Regions from separate parts of the Ureibacillus thermosphaericus genome, predicted to be linked through region 2. Evidence: riboswitches for the same ligand, from Rfam matches in the RefSeq annotation. Region 2 holds a riboswitch; each other region holds the start of a gene.
The links. A riboswitch is a leader RNA that binds a small molecule or an ion and turns the genes downstream of it on or off. The one in region 2 is predicted to bind cobalamin.
Positions count from the first base shown of each region.

Region 1: another riboswitch for cobalamin. It lies ahead of UtA1_RS10720 (energy-coupling factor ABC transporter permease); the one in region 2 lies ahead of cobT (nicotinate-nucleotide--dimethylbenzimidazole phosphoribosyltransferase).
Region 3: another riboswitch for cobalamin. It lies ahead of UtA1_RS11620 (glutaredoxin family protein); the one in region 2 lies ahead of cobT (nicotinate-nucleotide--dimethylbenzimidazole phosphoribosyltransferase).

Region 1 covers NZ_AP018335.1:2,225,588-2,233,421, forward strand. The annotation lists gene UtA1_RS10705 (BrxA/BrxB family bacilliredoxin) at 1-327, shown strand, start outside; gene prli42 (stressosome-associated protein Prli42) at 560-652, opposite strand; gene mce (methylmalonyl-CoA epimerase) at 778-1,176, shown strand; gene UtA1_RS10715 (acyl-CoA carboxylase subunit beta) at 1,195-2,742, shown strand; cobalamin riboswitch at 2,949-3,127, shown strand; gene UtA1_RS10720 (energy-coupling factor ABC transporter permease) at 3,246-3,992, shown strand; gene UtA1_RS10725 (energy-coupling factor ABC transporter substrate-binding protein) at 3,994-4,287, shown strand; gene cbiQ (cobalt ECF transporter T component CbiQ) at 4,284-5,066, shown strand; gene UtA1_RS10735 (energy-coupling factor ABC transporter ATP-binding protein) at 5,068-5,922, shown strand; gene cobJ (precorrin-3B C(17)-methyltransferase) at 5,931-7,532, shown strand; gene UtA1_RS10745 (sirohydrochlorin chelatase) at 7,546-7,834, shown strand, end outside.
Region 2 covers NZ_AP018335.1:819,731-827,564, forward strand. The annotation lists gene UtA1_RS03965 (cobalamin-binding protein) at 1-679, shown strand, start outside; gene UtA1_RS03970 (PQQ-dependent sugar dehydrogenase) at 814-1,884, shown strand; gene UtA1_RS03975 (GNAT family N-acetyltransferase) at 1,950-2,615, opposite strand; gene UtA1_RS03980 (carbon-nitrogen hydrolase family protein) at 2,629-3,483, opposite strand; gene UtA1_RS03985 (SOS response-associated peptidase) at 3,606-4,283, shown strand; gene cobT (nicotinate-nucleotide--dimethylbenzimidazole phosphoribosyltransferase) at 4,328-5,398, opposite strand; cobalamin riboswitch at 5,487-5,661, opposite strand; gene UtA1_RS03995 (ABC transporter ATP-binding protein) at 5,858-7,597, shown strand; gene UtA1_RS04000 (ABC transporter ATP-binding protein) at 7,590-7,834, shown strand, end outside.
Region 3 covers NZ_AP018335.1:2,422,050-2,429,883, reverse strand. The annotation lists gene UtA1_RS11655 (spore germination protein) at 1-656, shown strand, start outside; gene UtA1_RS11650 (GerAB/ArcD/ProY family transporter) at 653-1,747, shown strand; gene UtA1_RS11645 (Ger(x)C family spore germination protein) at 1,744-2,946, shown strand; gene UtA1_RS11640 (bifunctional adenosylcobinamide kinase/adenosylcobinamide-phosphate guanylyltransferase) at 3,044-3,598, shown strand; gene cobS (adenosylcobinamide-GDP ribazoletransferase) at 3,610-4,383, shown strand; gene UtA1_RS11630 (histidine phosphatase family protein) at 4,356-4,952, shown strand; gene UtA1_RS11625 (bifunctional adenosylcobinamide kinase/adenosylcobinamide-phosphate guanylyltransferase) at 4,904-5,317, shown strand; cobalamin riboswitch at 5,437-5,623, shown strand; gene UtA1_RS11620 (glutaredoxin family protein) at 5,759-5,989, shown strand; gene nrdI (class Ib ribonucleoside-diphosphate reductase assembly flavoprotein NrdI) at 5,986-6,351, shown strand; gene nrdE (class 1b ribonucleoside-diphosphate reductase subunit alpha) at 6,354-7,834, shown strand, end outside.

The DNA.
Region 1 (7,834 bases), 1.4 Mb from region 2:
GCACGTCCTGGAACTACTCTTGTCATGATTAATTCTGTATGCGGCTGTGCAGGAGGTATTGCGCGACCTGCAGCGGCAAGTGCAATTCATTATGATAAACGTCCAGATTATCTAGTAACGGTTTTTGCTGGACAAGATAAAGAAGCAACGGCTGCTGCACGTGCGCATTTTGGAGACGAACATATTCCTTCATCACCAGCTTTTGTTTTACTGAAAGACGGAAAAGTTGTCGCTGATATAGGTCGTCATGAAATAGAAGGACATGATGTAATGTCAGTTATTACAAATTTACAAGCCAATTTTGAAGAATATTGCGATGAAGTATAATTAAACCAAAAATAGAATCCGCATACTCGTATCATTCAAGTATTGCGGATTCTAACTTATTCATTTCATGAATAGATAGAAAAATTGCTTACTATATTTTCAGAAATCATTTAATTTTATTTTTATATCAAATTTTTTAAATTGTATCTGTTGTGGTACAGTGTTGTTGGTTGATATACATTTTTTCAAAATAAAAAAGCGATTACATATCTTGTAACCGCTGTAAAGAATGTTAGAAGAATGATAAACCGAATGCCAATGTTGAAAGTAACATGATTGCAATCATCGTGTAGACTATTATTTTTTGAAATTTTTTGTTGCTCATATTCTCGCTCTCTCCTTTTTTTCATAGGATTAGTTTATCAAATCTGAAAAATTTCTCAAGTACGTAGCGGAAATTTCGTAATTTCGCTACAATAGATTATGTACTATAACAGAAGGGGTGGCATGATGGAAAAAGTCGATCATATTGGAATCGCAGTAAAAAACCTAGACGATTCAGTAAAATATTATACTGAAGTTTTAGGTTTGAAATTAGAAAGAATTGAAGAGGTTCCATCGCAAAATGTACGAGTAGCATTTATCGATGCTGGGAATGTACATATTGAATTATTACAACCCTTAAGTGAAGAAGGGGCGATTTATAACCATATACAAAAACGTGGAGAAGGAATTCAACATATTTGTTTTAGCGTAGATAATATTCGAGAAAAAATGGCTGAATTAAAAGAAAAGGGAGTTCGCCTTCTGTCTGAAGAGCCTATACCTGCAGCTGGGGGAGCTGAAGCATGCTTTATTCATCCAAAAGATAGTTTTGGAGTTTTATATGAACTATATGAAAAAAAGTGATAAAGGGGTTAAGAAATCATGGATATGTTAGATAAAATCGATGAAATGTATGACCGAAAAAGAGAGATTTATTTAGGCGGTGGGGACAAGCGCATTGAAAAGCAACATGAAAAAGGTAAGCTAACAGCTCGTGAACGTATTGATCTATTACTGGATGAAGGCACTTTCGTTGAAATAAATCCATTTATAAAACATAGAGTAACAGATTTCGGCATGGGTGAACAAAATGGCCCTGGTGACGGTGTTGTAACTGGATACGGTAAAGTGAATGGCCGTCCTGTTTATTTATTTGCTCAAGATTTCACAGTATTCGGCGGTGCATTAGGAGAAATGCACGCGAAAAAAATTGCTGCAGTGATGGATTTGGCTGCAAAAAATGGAGCGCCATTCATCGGCATCAATGACTCTGGAGGTGCCCGTATTCAAGAAGGAGTATTATCATTAGACGGTTATGGCCACATCTTCTATCGCAACTCGATTTATTCTGGGGTTATTCCACAAATTTCTGTGATTATGGGTCCATGTGCTGGCGGTGCTGTATATTCTCCAGCAATTACAGACTTTATTTTAATGGTGGATAAAACATCCCAAATGTTCATTACTGGTCCGAAAGTAATTGAAGCGGTTACAGGAGAAAAAATTTCATCAGAAGATTTAGGCGGTTCAAAAGTGCATAACACAATCAGCGGTAACGCTCATTTCCGCGCCCCTTCTGAAGAAGAAGCGATTGAACAAATTAAGAGATTATTAAGCTATTTACCACAAAGTAATAAAGAAAAAGCACCAAAATTACCACGCCCTGAAGGAGACGATTGGCGTCCTGAATTAATTGACGTTGTTCCAATTGAACCTACACGTCCTTACGATGTTCGTAAAGTAATTGAACAAGTGGTGGATGAAGGTTCCTTCATGGAAGTGCATTCTGAATTTGCGAAAAACATTGTTGTAGGATTTGCTCGTATTGCTGGACAATCTGTTGGATTAGTTTGTAACCAACCAAAGGCCTTAGCAGGTGGTCTTGATATTGACTCATCCGATAAAGCTGCCCGTTTCATTCGCACTTGTGATGCATTCAATATTCCCATCATTACATTTGAAGACGTATCAGGATTCTTCCCTGGCGTTAAACAGGAACATGGCGGTATCATTCGTCACGGTGCTAAAATCTTATATGCTTATTCTGAAGCAACCGTTCCAAAAATTACAGTCATTTTACGAAAAGCATATGGTGGAGCATACGTTGCGCTAAATTCAAAAGCCATTGGTGCAGATTTAGTATTCGCTTGGCCAAATGCAGAGATAGCCGTAATGGGTGCTGCTGGAGCTGCTAACATCATCTTTGCGAACGAAATTGCAAATTCAGAAGATCCGGAAGCTACACGCCAAGCAAAAATTGAGGAATATAAAGAAAAATTTGCTAATCCATATGTTGCTGCTTCACTTGGAATGGTTGATGATGTAATCGATCCAAGAGAAACTCGCATTAAGTTAATTCAAGGATTAGAAATGCTTGAAAATAAAGAAGAATCAAGACCTAAGAAAAAACACGGAAATATTCCGCTATAATTGTGAAAGTTTCCAATTACGTACCATTAGAAGCACAAGCTAATCCCAGTTTGTACTTCGATTTTTCCAAAAATTCAAATTGGTTCTAACAATATTTCATATCAAAAGGTAATGAATATTATATGAATTTAGTAATTATTTTGTCTTATTTATAGAAAGATATAGAAATTTTTCAAACAATATGCTACAATTCAACTAAATTTCAACAACTGAATAATCTATACGGTGCTAATGAAAATTAGCTTAAAAGGGAAACTAGTGAGAATCTAGTGCGGTCCCGCCACTGTGAAGAGGAGCTCAAAATCAAATGCCACTGTGCAAACGGGAAGGCGATTTTGTAGCGATGACTCTAAGCCAGGAGACCTGCCGTATGGAGTGGATGGTAGTGTCCTACGAGGATAGGTACACGAATAGGCATGATTGGATTATTATGTCTTATTGTGGGACACTGCTAGTTTGGCAGTGTTTTTTTATTTTCAAATTTTCATTTTAGGAGGAATTTTATGAAAGTCTCAATCAAAATACTTTACTTTCTAGCAGTATTATTAATCATTCCTAATACAGCTTTTGCTATGCATATCATGGAAGGTTTTTTACCAATCAAGTGGGCAATATTTTGGTGGCTCCTTACATTCCCTTTTTTAATCATTGGATTAAAGAAAATGAGTAGTTTAGTAAAGAGAAATGCTGAGACGAAGTTATTACTAGGTTTATCGGGTGCATTCACTTTTGTATTATCCGCATTAAAAATTCCTTCGGTTACTGGAAGTTGTTCTCATCCTACGGGTGTTGGGTTAGGAACCGTATTATTTGGACCATTTGTAATGAGTGTTTTAGGTACCATCGTGTTATTATTCCAATCATTATTATTAGCCCATGGAGGTTTAACAACGCTTGGCGCCAATGCGTTTTCGATGGCGATTGCTGGACCTTTTATCGCCTATGGAGTATTTAAAGGCTTCAATAGGATCGGTTTGCCCTTTACTCTAGCAGTTTTCTCAGCAGCAACATTAGCAGATTTAGGTACATATGTCATTACATCTATTCAACTTGCACTAGCCTTTCCATCTGAAGTTGGTGGAATTTTCGCTTCATTTGTAAAGTTTGCTGGCGTATTCGCTGTTACACAGGTACCATTAGCAATTATTGAAGGATTGATTTCAGTAATGGTGATGAATTTCTTATTGAAATACAACGAAAGAGAATTAAAGTTACTTCAAGTACTAAAGAAACCCCAGGAGGTGAAGTAAGATGTTAAAAAAGAATATGCTTTTATTAATTTTGATCATTTTTTTAATGATTGTCCCGCTGATTGTTAACGGAGATGCAGAATATGGTGGTGCAGATGGAGAAGCGGAAGGATTAATTACAGAACTGAACCAATCCTATGAACCATGGTTTTCAAGTATTTGGGAGCCTCCTAGTGGTGAAATAGAAAGTTTATTATTCGTACTACAAGGAGCAATCGGTGCAGGGTTCATTGGTTACTTTATAGGATATATGCGAGGCCGGAATAGGGGCGGGAATGCAGAGATACAGAAATGAGAATGTTAGAATATTTCGCTTATCAATCACCTTTAAGAAATAAACACCCAATCGAAAAAATGGGATTTGCTCTTATTCCATTAATATTGAATATCGTATTTCAACATGTTCTTACATCCATATTCATATTTTGCATCATGACAGTTATTACTTTAATAATCGGAAAAGTTCCGATTCGCGTATATTTGAAGTTATTGCTTATTCCAGTGGTATTTCTAATTTCAAGTATACTAGTCATTTTACTCAATTTTTCAACTAACCCTATAGAAGGTGCCATTTTTCAATCTATTATTGGTCCCGTCACGATTTCAATTTCGATAACGAGTGTTGAAAAGGCATTGATGCTATTTGTTGTTGCTTTATCGAGTATTAGTTGTTTGTATTTTTTAATTTTATCTACGACGATTCAAGATTTTCTATATGGATTAAGGTGTTGTAAAGTACCAACTACTTTATTGGATTTAATTGCATTAATGTATCGATTTATATTTATATTTCTTGATTCCAGCAGGACAATCTATCTTGCACAAATAGCAAGGTTAGGTCACAGTTCTTTATTAAATTCTATCAAATCAATTGGGCTTATAATCAGTGCTTTGTTTATTAAGGTATTTCAAGAAATGAAAGACTTAAATAATGCGATAAATGCAAGAAGTGTAGATGGCTATTCAGCAGTCATTTCAAGAGAACTTCATTTTTCAACAAGTAGTTGGATATTTACGTTGTTAGTGAATTTGTTCATTATCGTCTTTTATTTCACCGTTGGGAGAGTTGGTTAAAATGAATACTCCTTTGTTTGAATTGAAAGAAGTTTCTTATACCTATGAAGATGGAACAGAAGCTTTACAAAAAATAAATTTACAAATTGATCAAGGAAAAAAAATTGCTTTGTTAGGTAGTAATGGAGCAGGGAAATCTACTTTAATATTGCATTTAAATGGTTTATTAAAACCAACCTCCGGAACAATTTATTTTAAAGGACAACCATTATCCTATTCAAAAAAAGAATTGTTAAATGTTAGACGAAAGGTTGGAATTGTTTTTCAAAATCCAGAAACCCAGTTGTTTAATGGAACTGTTTTGGATGATATTGCCTATGGGCCATTTAATTTACATCTAGCAGAACAGGAACGAAAGTCGTTGATAGAGAAAGCAATTAATCAAACAGATGTTGAATCATTATTAGATAAACCGATTCACTTTTTAAGTGTTGGGCAAAAAAAGCGAGTTTCCATCGCTGGAGTTCTTGCTATGGATCCTGAAGTCATCATATTAGATGAGCCGACTGCATCTTTAGATATTTATTACACAAGGAAAATACGAAAATTGTTAAACGAACTTCATTGTGACGGGAGAACACTCATTCTTTCTACTCATGATATTGACTTTGCTTATGAATGGGCTGACGAAGTCGTTGTGATGCATCATGGAGAAATGTTATATCACGGTGCTTTTTATCGTTTGTTTGAAGAAAACAAGGACATTGTGAAAAAAGCAAATTTAGAAACATCCATAATATTCGAAATTGCGCAAATGATGAAAATGCAAGGACTCATTTCAAAACTAGATGATGTACGTTCAAAAGAAAAAGTAATCGATGTACTTCATGATTGTTTCATGAAGGCAAAGAATTAAAAGGGGTGATGAGTTTGAAGGGAAAGCTTTACATTGTCGGATTTGGTCCAGGTGATGCTAATCACATTACCTATCGTGCAGTTGAAGCAATCAAAGCTAGTGATACAATCATTGGCTATAAAACTTACGTCGAGCTAATTAAAGATTTATTAGATTCCAAACAACAAATTATTAGTACAGGGATGACAGAGGAAGTATCACGAGCACAAGCGGCAATAAAACTTGCTGAAGCGGGGCACCATGTGTCGGTCATTTCAAGTGGTGATTCAGGTGTATACGGTATGGCTGGTTTAATTTATGAAGTGCTCATTGAACAAGGGTGGAATAAAGAAACCGGGGTTGAAATTGAAGTTATTCCTGGCATTTCTGCAGTTCATTCTTGCGGTTCCCTTCTTGGAGCTCCAATAATGCATGATTCATGCACAATTAGTTTAAGCGACCATTTAACGCCATGGTCTATTATTGAAAAAAGACTGGAAGCAGCGGCAGCAGCAGATTTTGTAATTGCTTTATATAATCCTAAAAGCGGTAGGAGAACAAAACAAATTGTAGAGGCTAGGAGAATTTTATTAAAATACCGGTCACCGAATACGCCTGTTGGACTCGTAAAGAGTGCTTATCGTGAGAGACAAAATATTGTAATTACTACGCTAGAAAAAATGCTAGATTACGAGATTGGTATGCTCACAACGGTGATTATCGGAAATTCTTCCACTTTTGTGTATGATGACTTAATGATTACACCGAGAGGATACAAACGAAAATATACGCTTGATAGCGAGATTCAACCATTGAAACCTCATGAACGATTAAAAAAGGAAGCTGAACCTTGGTCTTTAGAAAATCTAGAGTCGAAAGAAAGTGAACTATTTAAACAAAAAACGCCATTTCAACTTGCATGTGAAGCAATTGCCATGCTAGATCAAAAGCAACATTTCGTTGTAGAACAGCCAAGCAATATGTCTATTTTTGAATTTGCGGTAAGCCCTGGAGTGGCAAACAAACGATTTACTCCGGAGCAATTTCAGCTGTTAGCAGAAATTGTGGGAAATGAAGGAAGGATGGACTATTCAAGGGATCATCAGTTACTCATAAGTATTCCAACCAATAATCCTAATAAAATAGTAGAGCAAATATCAAACGTTGGATTGCTAGTGATGCCGGTTGGAAATGTCGTTACGGTAAAAGCTTGTGATTTTTGTGATGGTGAAAAAGCTGATTCCATTCCATACGCGGAAGAACTTCAAAGACGATTTGGTGGAAAAGCCATGCCGAAAGAATTAAAGATCGGTATTAATGGATGCGGAATGGCTTGTTACAACGCAGTTATGGAAGATATTGGAATCGTTTACCGAAAAGGTAAGTTTGATGTGTTTTTAGGGGCAAAACCAGTTGGGCGTACGGCCCATCCTGGACAATTAATTGAAGAAGGACTAGAAGCGGATCAATTAGTTGATTTAATCGAAAAAATTATTGAGGAATATAAAGAACATGCTCATCCAAATGAAAGACTATTTAAATATTTTAAACGGAAAAAAGTGCTAGCAGGCTACGAATATCAAGATAATGAACCAAAATTGAATTTACAACCGATCCCTTGTGTAGATTAGGAGGAAGAAAATAATGACAAAAGCCATTTTGTTTGTAGGACATGGAAGTAAGTTAGAAGCAGGAAATAATGAAGTAAGGGAATTTGTGGAGCAATTAACCCCTTTAATAGATGCTAATTTATTAGTTGAGACTTGTTTTTTAGAATTTGCTGAACCTACCATTTCTCAAGGAATTGATTATTGTGTTGAAAAAGGTGCAACAGAAATATATGTAATTCCGATTATTTTACTACATGCAGGACATTCAAAAATTCATATTCCTGCTGAAATTGTAGAAGCACAAAATAAATATCCCCATGTGA
Region 2 (7,834 bases):
TGATATAGATAAAGTAGAAGCATTGCAGCCTGATTTAGTATTGGCATCCCTCTCAGTACCGGGCATGGAAAAGAATATTGAAAGGCTGGAAAAACGGAATATTCCATATTGTATAGTACCTAATCCAAACACATTAACGGAAGTGGGAGAAAGTTTATTATTCGTTGGCAATGCAACAAACACAAAGGACAAGGCCAAGGAATTGTACGATCAATATATTCATTTGCTTGAACAATATCGCAGTTTATCAGAACAAGTTGATAATCCAAAAACCGTTTACTTCGAATGGTGGGCAAAACCGATTTTTACCCCTGGTGCAACGAATTGGTTAACCGAAATGTGTGAGCTTGCTGGAGGGCGAAATATTTTCCAAGATATACACAAATCAAGTGTCCAAACAGATTGGGAAGAAGTGAAAAGCAGAAATCCAGACGTATTTTGTGTGGCTTGGGTAGGAGTTGAAACGAAAAGAGTCAATCCAAAAGTAATATTAAAAAGACCAGGTGTACATGAGATAAAAGCAATTCAAATCAATGAATTATATATTTTAGAAGAATCTTTATTTTGCCGTCCTTCACTAAAACTCGCACAAGGTTTAGTGAAATTAGGTTCTATCTTACATCCTCATATTTATCCTTCGTATGATCAAAAGAAAGATCCATTATTAGATAATAAGTAAATCCTGCTCATAGAGAGTAGGATTTTTTGTTTGGTTGCAATCATTCAATTATAGCTATTAAGATTCATCTTAAAGGATTAGTGTATCAAAAAATGGTTAAAGTTAATGATAGAAAAAACTCAAGGGGGACGGACATGAAGATTTATATTCCTTTTTTAATAATTGCTTTAGTCTTAACTGGTTGTTCACCTAAACAACCACCGAAAGCAAATGAACAAAAGACTGAAACTACAGCAAGCCAACAAATAGAAATCATAGCAACTGATCTTCTAATTCCGTGGTCCATCAACAAAATAGGGAATACATTCTACCTTTCTGAGCGTGGCGGAAATATTGTAAAAGTAGAAAACGGACAAGTGGAAAAACAGCAAGTACAACTCGAAAAACCTCTTTCAACGGCATCGGAAGCTGGATTTTTAGGATTTGTCTTAGCACCAGACTTTGTCGAATCAAATCAGGCTTACGGATATTACACTTACGAAGATGATACAGGTCAATTTAATCGCATTGTTCGCTTAAAGCTAGAAAATGATACTTGGAGAGAAGAGGAAGTACTACTAGATCAAATTCCAAGTGGACGGGTTCATCATGGAGGTCGACTTAAAATTGGCCCAGATGGTAAACTTTATGCAACAACTGGCGATGCATTACAGTCTGATAGCGCTCAAGATGTTAACTCATTAGGTGGAAAAATTCTCAGACTTAACTTAGATGGATCGATTCCATCCGATAATCCTTTTCCTAACTCTTACGTATATAGTTTTGGACATCGAAATCCTCAAGGTTTAACATGGGCACCAGATGGAACGATGTATGCAAGTGAACATGGCAATAATGCGAATGATGAAATAAACCGTATTGAACCTGGTAAAAACTATGGTTGGCCAGAGATTGAAGGAACTAGAGAAAAAGAAAATATGGTTGCTCCTCTCTTTACATCAGGCTCAGACAATACGTGGGCTCCTTCCGGAATTGCCTATTTTGATAACAAGCTTTACGTTGCCGCTTTAAGGGGTAGTGCTGTATTGGAATTTAACTTAAATACTGGTGCAAATAGAGAAATCGTTAATGGACTTGGTAGAATTCGTGATGTCTTAATTGAGGAGAATAACTTGTACTTTATCACCAATAATACAGACGGTCGTGGAAACCCAGAAAGAAATGATGATAAATTATATCGCATTTCGCTATCAGCTATCGATTAAATCAAAAAGATTGGAAAAACATGGGGCTGCTCACAGTCATGATTCCTTGAGAGCCCCATTATTGCTCACTTTTTAAACGGATTTTTCCACTCCATTAACACTCCATAATTACAGGATTCTTCATCTTCTAAATAGTTTTCAACAATCGCAATAGGGACACGCCCGCAACTTAACAGAAAAGTGATAACGGGATCTTGTAATGTTCCGTTGATGACCGCCTCTAAATACTCTTCCACACTCATCTTATCCGCATATTTGCTATAGCCCGGTATTCTTCCACCACCTAAAAGGCGATCTAGTTTCTTTTCGATTACAATATGATACATTGTCTGCATCATGAGTTTACCAAGGCCTAATGAACGAAAGCTTGGTCGAACACAAATATCGACAATGTATAAAGTATTTCCATTTGCATCATGATTTGTAATATAACCATTGTCGGTTATTTCTGCCCAAGAATGTTTTGGTTTGGCAGGGTCAAATTGTACACAGAGACTTGTTAAGGAACTAGCTAGTTTTCCATCAATTTCAACACATATAGCACCTTCGGGAAAAATATTAATATGATTTTTTAATTGTTTTTCATTCCACAACAGTTCTTGTGGAAATGGCGGAGGGAAAGATTCAACTTGAAGGTCGATTAGTTGTGTAAAATCTTCTTTTTTATAATTACGAATGACGATAGGAACGGCTTTTTGTCCGATTAAAATAAACTGTTCGCTTCTGTACATGGATTCTCCTCCTCTACCAATCCGTATATAAATCGGTTCTACGATCTTTCCAGGTTGTTACTGAACCATGGTTCCTTACTTCATAGAGAAGGTTTAAATCTAAATCAGCGGTAATAATCATATCTTGATTGACTTCTCCTTCTGCTAAAACCCCTTTTGGAGGGAAAGGAATATCATTAGGAGTGATAATAGCTGCTTGACTAAAGTTCGATCTCATAAAGTCAACAGTCGGAAGTGAACCTACTGTTCCAGATAGAACGACATATACTTGATTTTCTATTGCCCGAGCATGACTTGTATATCGAACACGATAATACCCGTGTTGGTTATCGGTACAGGAAGGACAAAAAATGATATCGGCTCCTCGCGCTTTCGCTATACGTACAATTTCAGGAAATTCAATATCGTAACAAGTTAAAATCGCAATCTTTCCATATTTGGTGTCAAAAATTTTTAATTCTTCTCCTTTTGCCATATTCCAAGCGCTGATTTCAACTGGCGTGATATGCAGCTTTTCTTGTCGCATAATGCGGCCTTCAGGGTCAAAGAAAAATGCGGTATTTCGTAGTTGATTGTTAACTTCTACTACATGTGTTCCGCCGATAATATGGATATTGTATTTTTTAGCTAATTTAAGAAATAAATCTTCATATTGTTCTGTATAACTAGGTAAATCATGGATTGTTTGATTTGAACCATTTTGCTTTTTGAAAGAAAGTAATTGAGTTGTTAAAAATTCTGGAAACACGATAAAATCCGAATCAAATTCCAAAGCGGTTTTGATGTAGTGTTCACATTGCATGGCAAAATCTTCGAATGATTGAATCGTGTGTAAATGATATTGAACTGCAGATACTCTTAATTTCATATGCTTCGCTCCTTTATTGCAGTAATTGAAAGTCCGGATATTGCTTTCCATACTGTATTTTTTATGATGAAATGAAGTAGAAAATACTTATAATGAAAACTTTAATTTTTTGGGGGATGGCTATGTGCGGTCGATTTACGTTGTTTTGCTCGTATCATCAGTTGATTGAAGAATTTGATGTAGCAGAGGCTTTTTCCGAAGAGTTATATAAGGAAAGTTATAATATTGCTCCAAGTCAACAAATTGTAGCAATCATTAATGATGGAGATAAAAATCGTATGGGGTTCTTAAAATGGGGATTTCTTCCTTCGTGGGCAAAAGATGAAAAGATAGCATCGAAAATGATCAATGCTCGTTCTGAAACTGTCGACGAGAAACCAAGTTTTAAAAAATCATTTTATGAACGGAGATGTATTATCCCGATGGACTCCTTTTACGAATGGAAAAGGGAAGGAAATTCGAAAGTCCCAATGCGAATAAAGAGGAAAGATGACGCAGTATTTGCAGTTGCGGGATTATGGAATACTTGGCGGAGTCAAGAGGGAGAAAAGATTCATACGTGTACGATCTTAACAACGAAGGCAAATGAATTAATGGCCCCAATCCATGACCGAATGCCGGTCATTTTAAATAAGGAACAGCAAAAAGAATGGTTAGACCCTCATTTAAAGGGGCGAGAGAAATTAAAATCGCTGCTTAAACCTTGCCCTTCAGAGTGGTTAACTGCCTATCCAGTATCTAATCTAGTAAATTCTCCGAAAAACAATTCAAAGGAATTAATTGAAAGAGTTTCTTTATGATAATAAAGAGGCTATCTAGATAGTCTTCTAGATAGCCTTATCTTTTAAATTGTTTGACTCCCCATGATTTTTAGCATATATTGATGGGATTCTTCTAAAGTAGTCATGGTGTTCATCATAGAACATGCGGCATCAAGAATAGGAAAAGCAAGGGCTGCTCCTGAACCTTCACCTAATCGCATATTCATATTCAACATAGGCTCTAACCCTAATACCTCGTTTACAATTTTTGCTCCAGGCTCTTCTGAAAGATGGGATGGAATAATGTAATCCTTCACTTTCGGTTCTAATTTATAAGCAATAAGTGCAGAAACTGTGGAAATAAAACCGTCCACTACTACAGGAATACGATTTGCTGCAGCACCTAGGACTACGCCTGCCATTCCCCCTAATTCCAAACCGCCAACTTTCGCTAACACATCAATTGGGTCATCTGGATTTGGCGTATTTATGTCAAGAGCTCTTCGAATGACGTCAATCTTATGTTGAAGACTATCTACCCCAGCTCCCATACCTGTTACAATAGCCGGGTCACAACCACAGAATGCTGATAGGACAGCACTACTTGGAGTGGTATTACAAATTCCCATTTCTCCAGTTGCTAAAACATGGATACCTTGTTTCACTTGTTCATTGGCAATTTCAATACCTACTTCAATCGCTTGAATCGCTTCTTGTCGTGACATTGCTGGTCCCTTAGCCATATTATCCGTTCCGTATTTCACTTTTTTGACGATGACTCCAGAATCTTTTGGTAAATCTTCTTTAATGCCAATATCTACTGGAACGACTTTTGCACCTGCTGCTTTTGCAATAGCACATACTCCTGTAAAACCTTTAGCAAAGCCAATTGCCTGCATTACCGTTACAAATTGGGGGTTATTTGAAACATTTTCTTCATATACACCGTGATCCGCAGCTAATGAAATAACCGCTTTATTGGATACATCAAGCTCTAGTTTCTCAGTTATTCCAGCAAGTTGTATCGCGATTTGTTCTAATTTTCCTAAACTGCCTGGCGGTTTACAAAGAGCATCTACTCTTTCTCTTGCTTTTTCCATCACTTCTTTATTAAGTTGTTTAATGTTTTGTAATGTCGATTGCAATAGTTCCAATTGAATCTCCTCCATCGATTATTGAAATAAGAAAAGTCTGCAGTTTATTGGCATGCCAAATAAACTACAGACTTTACCATCGTACTGTATGTTTTCAAGTAATTAGGCAGGTCTCCTGGCTTAGGTTCATCGCAAATATAGGCCTTCCCAGTTTCCCAGTGGCATTTTCTATATTGCTCCCCGATACAGTGGTGGGTCCGCTAAAGATTCTCACTTTATTCCCTATTCTCCCTAAAAAGGGCACCTAATTACATAGATATACTTTTTAAATAATCTAAAATGAAATGAAACTTTAGTCAAGTTTTTTGAAAACTTCCATTGCCTAAAAGATTATTTTAGTGGTGAAATATTATGGAATCTATTCAGTTATAGTTGGAAATGTAAGGGTATCAACTTGACGGTTAGTATACAATTGTATACAAAAATTAAACGATGGTAATAAAGAAAAGGAGTAACAAAATGCGTGCAGCGTTAAAGCTTTCAAAATATTTAAAGCCCTATAAGCATTTTGCGATTTTAGCGCCGATACTTATGGTGTTGGAAGTAGCGATGGATTTAATTCAGCCAACGATTATGCAGAAAATAATCGATAAAGGAATTGCAACGAATGATACACAGTATATCATTATGATGTTTGCTGCAATAATTTTGTGTGCAATGATAGGATGGCTTGGAGGTGCAGGTTGTACATATTTCAGTTCGAAAGCGGCGGTAAACTTTGCATCTGATGTTCGAGCGGATTTATATGAAACTATTACATATTTTGCGAATAGCAATAAGGACAAGTTCACTTTAGGAAAATTGATTACCAACTTAACAAATGATATCGAAAGGTTGCAAAGGGCCTTAAACATGTTATTAAAAATATTCGTTCGCGGGCCTTTTATGTTTGTTGGGGCGGTCATTGTCGTATTTTTTACGGCAAGAGATTTATTTCCAGTACTATTTTTTGTGGTGCCTGTATTAATCATCAGTTTATATATTTTTATTCAATTATCGATTAAGCTGTTTCGAAAGGTGCAGGAATCAATCGATCAAGTGAATACACGTGTGCAGGAGAACTTGGCGGGGATTCGCGTCATTAAAGCATTTAACCGTATGCGATATCAAATGAAGCAATTTGCAACTGTCAATCATCAATTAACGAAACGCAATATGACGGCAGATCAAGTGGTAGCTGCCTTAATGCCGATTACCCAATTTGTTGTCAACATCGGAATTGTACTTGCACTTATGCTTGGTGTCGTGAAAGTTGATGCAGGAGCTATTGAAATTGGGGTAATTGTTGCATTCATCAACTATTTGATGATGATTATGAACGGCCTTATGAGTTCCAGCAACGTACTGATTCAAATTGCGCGGGCTATACCAAGTGCAGAACGTGTCGTTGTCGTATTGGAAGAGCAGTCTGATATTACGAATATTGAAAACCCAGTGAAAAAAGAAATTCAAGGAAATGTGAAATTTGACAAGGTTAGTTTTTCTTATAACAAACACGTTGAACCGGTGTTGAAAGAGATTTCCTTTGAAGCGAAAGCCGGCAGTACAGTAGGGATTATCGGTATGACAGGCAGTGGAAAATCGACATTAATCAAATTGCTCGGTCGACTCATGGATGTCGATGAAGGAACTATTTACATTGATAACATTCCCATACAGCAATATGACATTGACATGTTAAGAAATGCTATGGCTTTTGCCCCACAAAAGGCAACATTGTTTTCAACAACGATTGAAGAAAACTTAAAGTATGGAAAAATTGACGCAACTAAAGAAGACATTCAAGAAGCGCTCTTTGCATCAAACGCCTTTGAGTTTGTGGAAAAATTGGATCATAAAGAACAACATGAATTAACGCAGGGAGCTACGAACTTATCCGGTGGGCAAAAGCAACGTTTGGCAATGAGTCGTGCAATTATAAGAAAACCAAAAATTTTAATATTAGATGATACAACATCAGCGGTAGATAGCATCACTGAAAAGATTATCCAGCGAAACATGAAAGAAGCTCTTAAAGACAGTACGAAATTTATCGTATCATCAAAAATTTCTTCTATTAAACACGCAGATTTGATTCTAGTGCTAGAAGACGGTCGAATTGTTGCTCAAGGAACCCACGAAGAATTACTGAAAATGAGCGAGCATTATAAAGAGATTGTAGCAACTCAAGTTGAAAGGGGAGGTGCGATTGATGAATAAGCTACAAGAATCCCTTACAGGTAGAGGTAGTGGTCGAGGCCGTGGTCCAGCAGCAAAGGCTAAAAATCAAAAGGCTACAATTAAAAGGATTTGGAGTTATTTAAAGAAACAAAGACTCAGCATTAATTTTGTTATTATTCTTGTGCTGATTACATCGATGTTAAATATTTTAGGGCCTTTGATGATTGGTGTTATTATAGATAACTATATTCTTCCCCTCGACATTGAAGGAACTAT
Region 3 (7,834 bases), 1.6 Mb from region 2:
TCATAGCACTTGTTTTTTCATTGACCTTTTCTTCTTTGTACGTAACCGTCATTTCTTTTCATCCGGAATTGATACCGGCAAAATATGTTGTTGCAGCTTCCAGTGGAAGGCAAAGCATTCCATTACCGGTCGTCGTTGAAGTATTGTTGTTGGAATTGGCGATGGAAGTGTTGAGAGAAGCAAGTGTTCGAATGCCTCAACAAGTAGGTGGAGCCTTATCGATTGTAGGGGTACTTGTGGTTGGTCAGGCTGCTGTTCAAGCGGGATTTGTCAGCCCAATCTCCGTTGTAATTATTGGAATGTCCACAATCGGCTCCTTTGCTGTTCCAATTTATGATGCAGCCAATACTTTCCGCATGTTGCGTTTTTTGCTGATCATTTTAGCTGGTACACTTGGTTTATTGGGACTTGCCGTAGGACTCATGATCGTTGTCAATCATATGCTTTCTTTGCGATCCTTTGGTGTTCCATATATGGATCCATATGCACCATTAAATATAAAAGCTTTAAAAGATAGCATTATTCGAGCTCCATTCAATAAATTAAAAAGACGTCCATCCAACATTCATCCGAAGAATACCGTTCGTGTGGGAGAAACGGTGAAGGATTATACGAATTACAATTTCCTTGATGAAGAAGAAAGGGAAAAAATATGAAACATACAGATTCCATCAGTTCGATTCAATTAGCTGTCATAATTGCAAGTACAATCATCGGTGTATCTTTATTGGTATTACCTCGATTCATTGCTGCTGAAGTAGGAGAAGCAGCCATTCTTGCAAGTATCGTTGGAATACTCATCTCGTTAATTAGTGTGATTGCTATTACCCTATTAGCAAGGAAGTTTCGAGAACATACAATCATTGGATGTAATCGACTATTGTTAGGAAAATATTTTGGAAATTTATTTAATTACATGATTGTCATTGTGTTTATTGTCATTATGGGTCTTGAAGTAAGACAGTTTGCGGAAGTATTAGCAACTGGGCTTTTGCCCAATACACCCATTGAAATTTCCATTCTTATCATGATTATAATTTGTGCTTTAGTCGGTTATAGCAATGTTTCTACCTTCACCTATATTCACTTTTTTTATTTACCATTTTTATTAATTCCAATGTTTTTCTTTTTGTTTGCCCTAGAAGATATTGAAATCTATCATTTACTGCCGATTTTAGGCCATAATTTATCGGTGAAACAGTTTTTGTCTGGGGCCATCATCATGACGCAGGTCATAACGAATTATTTTGTTATTGCCATGTTGATACCGTATATAAAGGATTACGAAAATTGTGTTAAAAATGGAATTTGGGGATTCTTTTTAGGAGCATTAGCCATTCTTTATTGCATTGTGGTTTCTCTAGGGGTATTTGGTGCTAAGGAATTACAAGAAATGTATTGGCCTATTTTATCCCTTAGTCGAATTATCCAAATACCCGGAGAAGTTTTATCACGAATCGACGCCATTATTTTAATTACTTGGATTTTTGCTGTATTTACGACATTGCTTTCATATTACTTCGTGATTGTACGTGGCACTGCAGAGTTATTTCGTACAGATAAATATAGTTTCATTACAGTGCTCATGATTCCGGTAATTTTTGTTTTTGCGTTAATTCCAAATAATGTTTATGAAATATATGAATATGCTTCAAAAATTACTTATGTTGGTCTATTTCTATTTATTATACTCCCAGTTTGTTTATTAATCATTGGCCATTTTCGAAAAAGGACGGGAGTGCAATGAAAAGGTTTCAATTAAAATTCGCTTTTGTTCTGATTGCTGTCTTTTTGTTAAGTGGTTGTTGGGATCGTTATGAACTTGAAGAAAGGGCAAATATTTTAGCTTTATCGATTGATATTGCTGAAGAAGGTGAAGACATTGAAATGCCTGAAGTCACCCATTCGAAAGGAGAGTTTCCAGCAGAGGAAAAAATCATTTATAAAGTGGCAGCCCAATTAGCAGTACCAGGAAAAATTATGCTTGGACCCGAAGGAGGAGATACAAATTCCGCAGAGACTGATTGGCTGTTAGTAACATATGGATATTCAATGAAGGATGTATTATCCAATTTACAACAAGAACTTGCAGAAAAAATTTATTTAGGACATATTCAATTGATTGTTGTCAGTGACAAAATTGCAAAAAAAGGTCTTGAAGATATTATGGATTTTTTAAAAAGAGATTTTGAAGTAAGAAGAACTGCGTGGATTATGGTTACGGAAGGGGAAGCACTAGAAATATTAAATGCTACACCACCCATTCAAACAGTCCCTTCTTTATATTTAGCTAATACGTTAAGAGATGCTGTAAAGTTCGGAAAGTTACCGAAAGAGTATTTAGGGAAAGTGTGGATTGATTTTTCTGATGAAGGTGTGGATGCAATCATTCCTCTTGTAAAGCCAATGGGAGATCATATTTTAGTTGACGGACTCGTTTATTTTAAAGATTATCAAATGGTTGGTACGTTAACGCCAACGGAAACAGGAGCTATTTTAGCGCTGCAGGGAATAAATCCTGCTGGTTATTCTAATGTAATTGTACCTGGTGATAAAAAAGGGGTTTATCTTGTAAAGCCATTCAAAAGAATTTCAAAAATCTCAGTAGAAATTCAAGACGGAAAACCGAAAGTATTGATCGATGTCAAAGTAGAAGGTTTTGTTGAAGAACAACTTTATACGAATGATTTAAGTAAAGAAAAATTACAAGAACTTGAAAAATCAGCATCTGAGTTGGGAGGAAAAGCCTTAAATAGTCTAGTGAAAAAATTGCAGCAAGATGAATCGGATATACTTGCAATTGGTGCAAGGGTGCGTGCATATCATCCGAAATATTGGGAAGAAAATGTAAAAACAGAAGATGCTTGGCGTGAAATTTATAAAGAGATGGATATTCAAGTCAAAATGGATTATAAGATTTTGCGTGTCGGAATGGAATGGAAATGATAAATAAAATATATTTTTCGCAGGCTGTCCATAAAATGATATACTCATTTTGGACAGCTCTATTTTTGGGGGAAAATAGATTAGAGGAGGGGAGAGAATGGGAAAAATCATTTTTATTACAGGCGGGGTTCGAAGTGGTAAAAGTTCCTTTGCAGAAAGTGTGGCTGTCAAGTTTTTCGACCAAAATCAAAAAGGCCTCTATTATTTAGCTTCCGGTGTCCCCTTCGATGAAGAAATGAAAAGTCGAATAGTTCGACATCAAAAGGATCGAGAACGCTCGAAAAAGCCATGGTATACAATAGACGTAATTGATGACTTGCCTGTACAAAGGTTTCAAGAGAATGACATTGTATTATGGGATTGTATAACAACTTGGCTGAACAATATTTTATACAAGACCGAACATTTAAAAGAAGATCGATTACATAAAATACATCAATGGATAAATCAGTTTCAACAGGCAATAACGCAATGGAAAGAAAATGGTGTTATCATCTTAATTGTTTCAAATGAAGTGCTTGATGAAGTACCATCTTCATTCAAAGAAGTCCAACTATATCGAAAACTCCTCGGAACTCTTCATCAATGGATTGTCTCAATTTGTGATGAAGCATATGAGTTGGATTATGGTATTCGCGTACGCAGAAAATAGGCGGTGTTTTTGTGAAAAATATTATTGCAGGGTTATTATTATCTCTTCAATTTTTTACTTCTTTCCCCATTCGGAAGACACTTCCAATGAATAATAAAACTGTTACAGCTATGTTTGGCACAATGCCTTTCATTAGCTTCTTTATGGGGGTAATCGTTGTACTTGTCATTCTACTGAATGATGTTTATTTCAATTTTACTCCACTTTTCTTAGCAATTATCATTGTCATGATCAATATTATGATGACGGGTGGGTTGCATCTCGATGGTTGGATCGATTTAAGCGATGCTTATTTTTCTTATAGAGATAAAGAAAAACGACTAGAAATATTAAGCGATTCCCGTATTGGAGCTTTTGGTGCTATTAATCTAGTGCTCATTGTTCTACTGAAAATCGGCATATTTTATGAGTATTTACATCAGCGTCCAACAAACTTTTATTTATTTTTTATCATCTTACCTGTCTTATGTCGATTAGCAATATTGATTTATTTCAATCTGTCAGTAAATGTGAAGGAATCTGGATTGGCAGCCTACTTTAAAAAACATGTGAAGGCAAAATCGTTATGGATTTATATTGCGTGTTATATATTCATTATCCTCATAACAGGTTTTGTGTTAAATGAATATAAACTATTTGTTTTAACATTTAGCATGTTTGTGATGACTTGGATTTATCGGCATTGGACATATCGCCATTTTGGCGGAATGACGGGAGACTTGCTAGGTGCTTTATATGAAGGGATGGAATTGGCATTATGGGGAATGCTGTTACTGTTCATTTAATTCGGCATGAAAAAACGAAAGCGAATTTAGAGCGAAAATATATTGGATGGACGAATGAATCGATATACATACAAACAGCAAATTGTCAAGTACCGATTCATACTAAGGATGTATTTGGCAGTGACTTAAAGCGCTGCATAGAAACAGCGCAACTTTATTTCCCCGAGGCAAAATACCATCCTTTTTTTCAATTAAGGGAATTACATTTTGGAGATTTTGAAATGAAAACTTATGATGAATTAAAAGATAATCCAGCGTATCGGCAGTGGATTGATTCACCAGAGAAAGCTGCGCCACCAAATGGTGAATCTTTTGTTTCGTTTAAAGAACGGATTTTAAATTGTTTTCATCAAATCGTGAGCTGTGGTGGAGAATATGTGTTTGTCGTCCACGGTGGTGTCATTCGTGTTATCCTATCGAAATTTCAAAAAGAGAAAAGTTTTCAAGATGTTATTGCACAGCATCGGATGATTTATACCCTATGTTGGGACGATATTGAATCTTTGAAAGAGGGAAGAGAATGCAATCAGTTATTGGAGGCGCCTATAATGGTAAACGAAAATTTGTAAGTAACATGTTAAAAGAAATAGGTGCGAATCGCTGTTATTTTTATGAAGGCGAAATACCGGAAGGCCCTTTTACAAAAGATGAATACGTTATTATAGGTAGTTTTGAAAAAATGATTTTGCTCGTCCCGGATTTATCGGAAGATGAAATCGTATCACAAATAATGGGGAAATTAATGAATTTAGATTATAAGACAAACCTAATTTGTATTTGTACGGATATCGGACGTGGAATAGTGCCGCTTTCAAAAGAGGATCGTCATTTGAGAGATACTTGTGGTAGATTGTATCAACAACTTTTTGAGAAAAGTGAGAAAGTCATTCGCGTTTGGTATGGTATTCCTGAGATATTAAAAGAGGAAAATTAACCAACCGTTCTTAAGTTCTACGTATCGAGTGAATGATTTTAGTAGATACTGTATCATTTACCAAATAAGCTTGTAATTAACAATACTACATGTTACAATGAAACACGAAAACACAATATATAGCATTTCGTTTATTAGGTTCTACTATATATAGTAGATTAAAAGGGAAGTCAGTGAAAATCTGACGCTGTCCCCGCAACTGTAATTGCTGACGAAAAGTTCAAATCCACTGTACAAATTTGTATGGGAAGGGAACTTGGAGGATGAAGCATAAGCCAGGAGACCTGCCTAATAAACGTGAATTGCTCATTTCTTCGGGGGCTAGGAAATGGAAGCAAGACGGTCCATTTCCTAGTACCTGACTGTTTCCATTTCAAAGCCATACCGAAAAAGGTATGGCTTTTTTATTTTCATAAAAGAATGGTAGAAAGGGAGAAGGAAATGAAATTATATTCAAAAAAAGTTTGTCCAAAGTGTTTGTTAATGAAATACGAATTAAATCAACTTGGTTATGAAGGGAAATATGAAGAAATTTTGATTGATTACAATGAAGAAGCGAAAGAAAAATTATTGACTGCTGGATTTCTTTCTGTACCTGTAATCGAAATCGATGGAGAGCTAATGGGAGACATTGAAAATATGAAAAAATTCATTAGCAAGATCACAGTATGATTGCTTATGCTTCTCGAACTGGCAACGTGCGTTTTATCGTTCATCAATTAGAGTTACCACACATTGAAATTCGGGATGACCTTATATTAAATGATCCCTTTTTGTTGTTCACCTATACCGATGGATTAGGGGAAGTACCACAAATTGTGGAAAGGTTTTTACAACATAATGTTCGTTTCTGTAAGGGTGTTATTGCAAGTGGGAACTCGAATTTCGGCCATGCTTATTTTTGCCGTTCTGCTCATTTGATTAACGAAAGGTACGGAATTCCCATTGTTCAAAAGATAGAATTACGCGGATTTCAGAAAAATTATGATGCCATAATTGATTATTATAACAGAGTAATTCAAAAGGAGATTTAGTGATGAAAAGCTATTTAACTTTGAATAATGAAATTTTGAATCACTACCACCAAACAGGAAAAATTGATTTAGAGAAAGATCGAGAGGCTACTCGTCAATATTTTATCGAACATGTTAATCAGAAAATGCGGAAGTTTTCTAGTTTGGAAGAAAAGATTCGCTTTTTCATTGAAGAAGGATATTATGAGAAAGAATTTTTACAAAAATATTCTTTCGAATTTATAAATAAAATTTTTGACATTGCGTATTCTTATCGTTTTCGATTTCAAACATTTATGAGCGCGAGCAAATTTTTTGAAAGTTACGCAATGAAAAGTCGAGATGGAAAAGAAATTTTAGAAACTTATGAGGATCGGATGAGCATTATCGCCTTATATTTAGCGAATGGTGATGAATTGTTGGCAGAAAAAGCAATTCGTGCGATGATGGAGGCTTTTCAACCAGCAACACCAACCACACTGAATAGCGGTAAAAAAGCGCGTGGGGAATTGGTAAGTTGTTTTAAATTATCCATGGATGATTCGATGAATAGCATTGCAGAAAACCTCGGTTATTGTTTAGAACTCTCAAGGCTTGGCGGAGGGGTAGGGGTAAATTTAACGGATTTAAGACCTTTAGGTGATCCGATAAAAGGTATCGCCAATCGGGCAAGCGGTGTTATGCCCGTTGCAAAATTATTAGAAAATGCCTTTTCTTATTCCAATCAATTAGGACAACGGAATGGTTCAGGTGTTGCTTATTTAAATATTTTCCACGCGGATATTGAAGAATTTATTTCTTCTAAGAAGCCGAATGCCGACGAAAAAATTCGGTTACAAACTTTATCGACTGGTGTCATTATTCCAGATATATTTTTTGAACTGATGAAAAAAGATGAAGATATCGTTCTTTTTAGTCCTTATGATATTTATCGAGAATACGGAAAAAGAATGTCTGAAATAAGCATAACGGAAATGTACGGGGAGTTGTTGAACAACCCAAATATACGAAAGTTAAAGCAAATCAATGCTAGAAAACTATATACGGAAATCAAAAAGAGCCAATTCGAATCCGGATATCCTTTTGAAATATTTGATGATAATGTAAATAAACAACATCCACTAAAAAAACTTGGAAGAGTCAAAATGTCCAACCTCTGTACTGAAATTTTACAAGTTCAACAAACGAGCATCATTAATGATCAAGATACACCAAATGAATATGGATTAGACGTATCTTGCAATCTTGGATCATTAGATATTCACCATGCGACAAAGTTTCATGATTTTGAAGAGTTAGTAGATACAGCCATGCGTTTGTTAACACAAGTGTCTTTAATGACCAATATAAAAAACGTTCCATCTGTAAAAAAAGCAAACCAGATGATGCATTCTGTCGGATTAGGTGTTATGAATTTGCACGGACATCTTGTAACTCAAAATATATTATATGGTTCAAAAGAATCAATTGAATTTATCGATTACTTTATGGAAGCATTGAACTT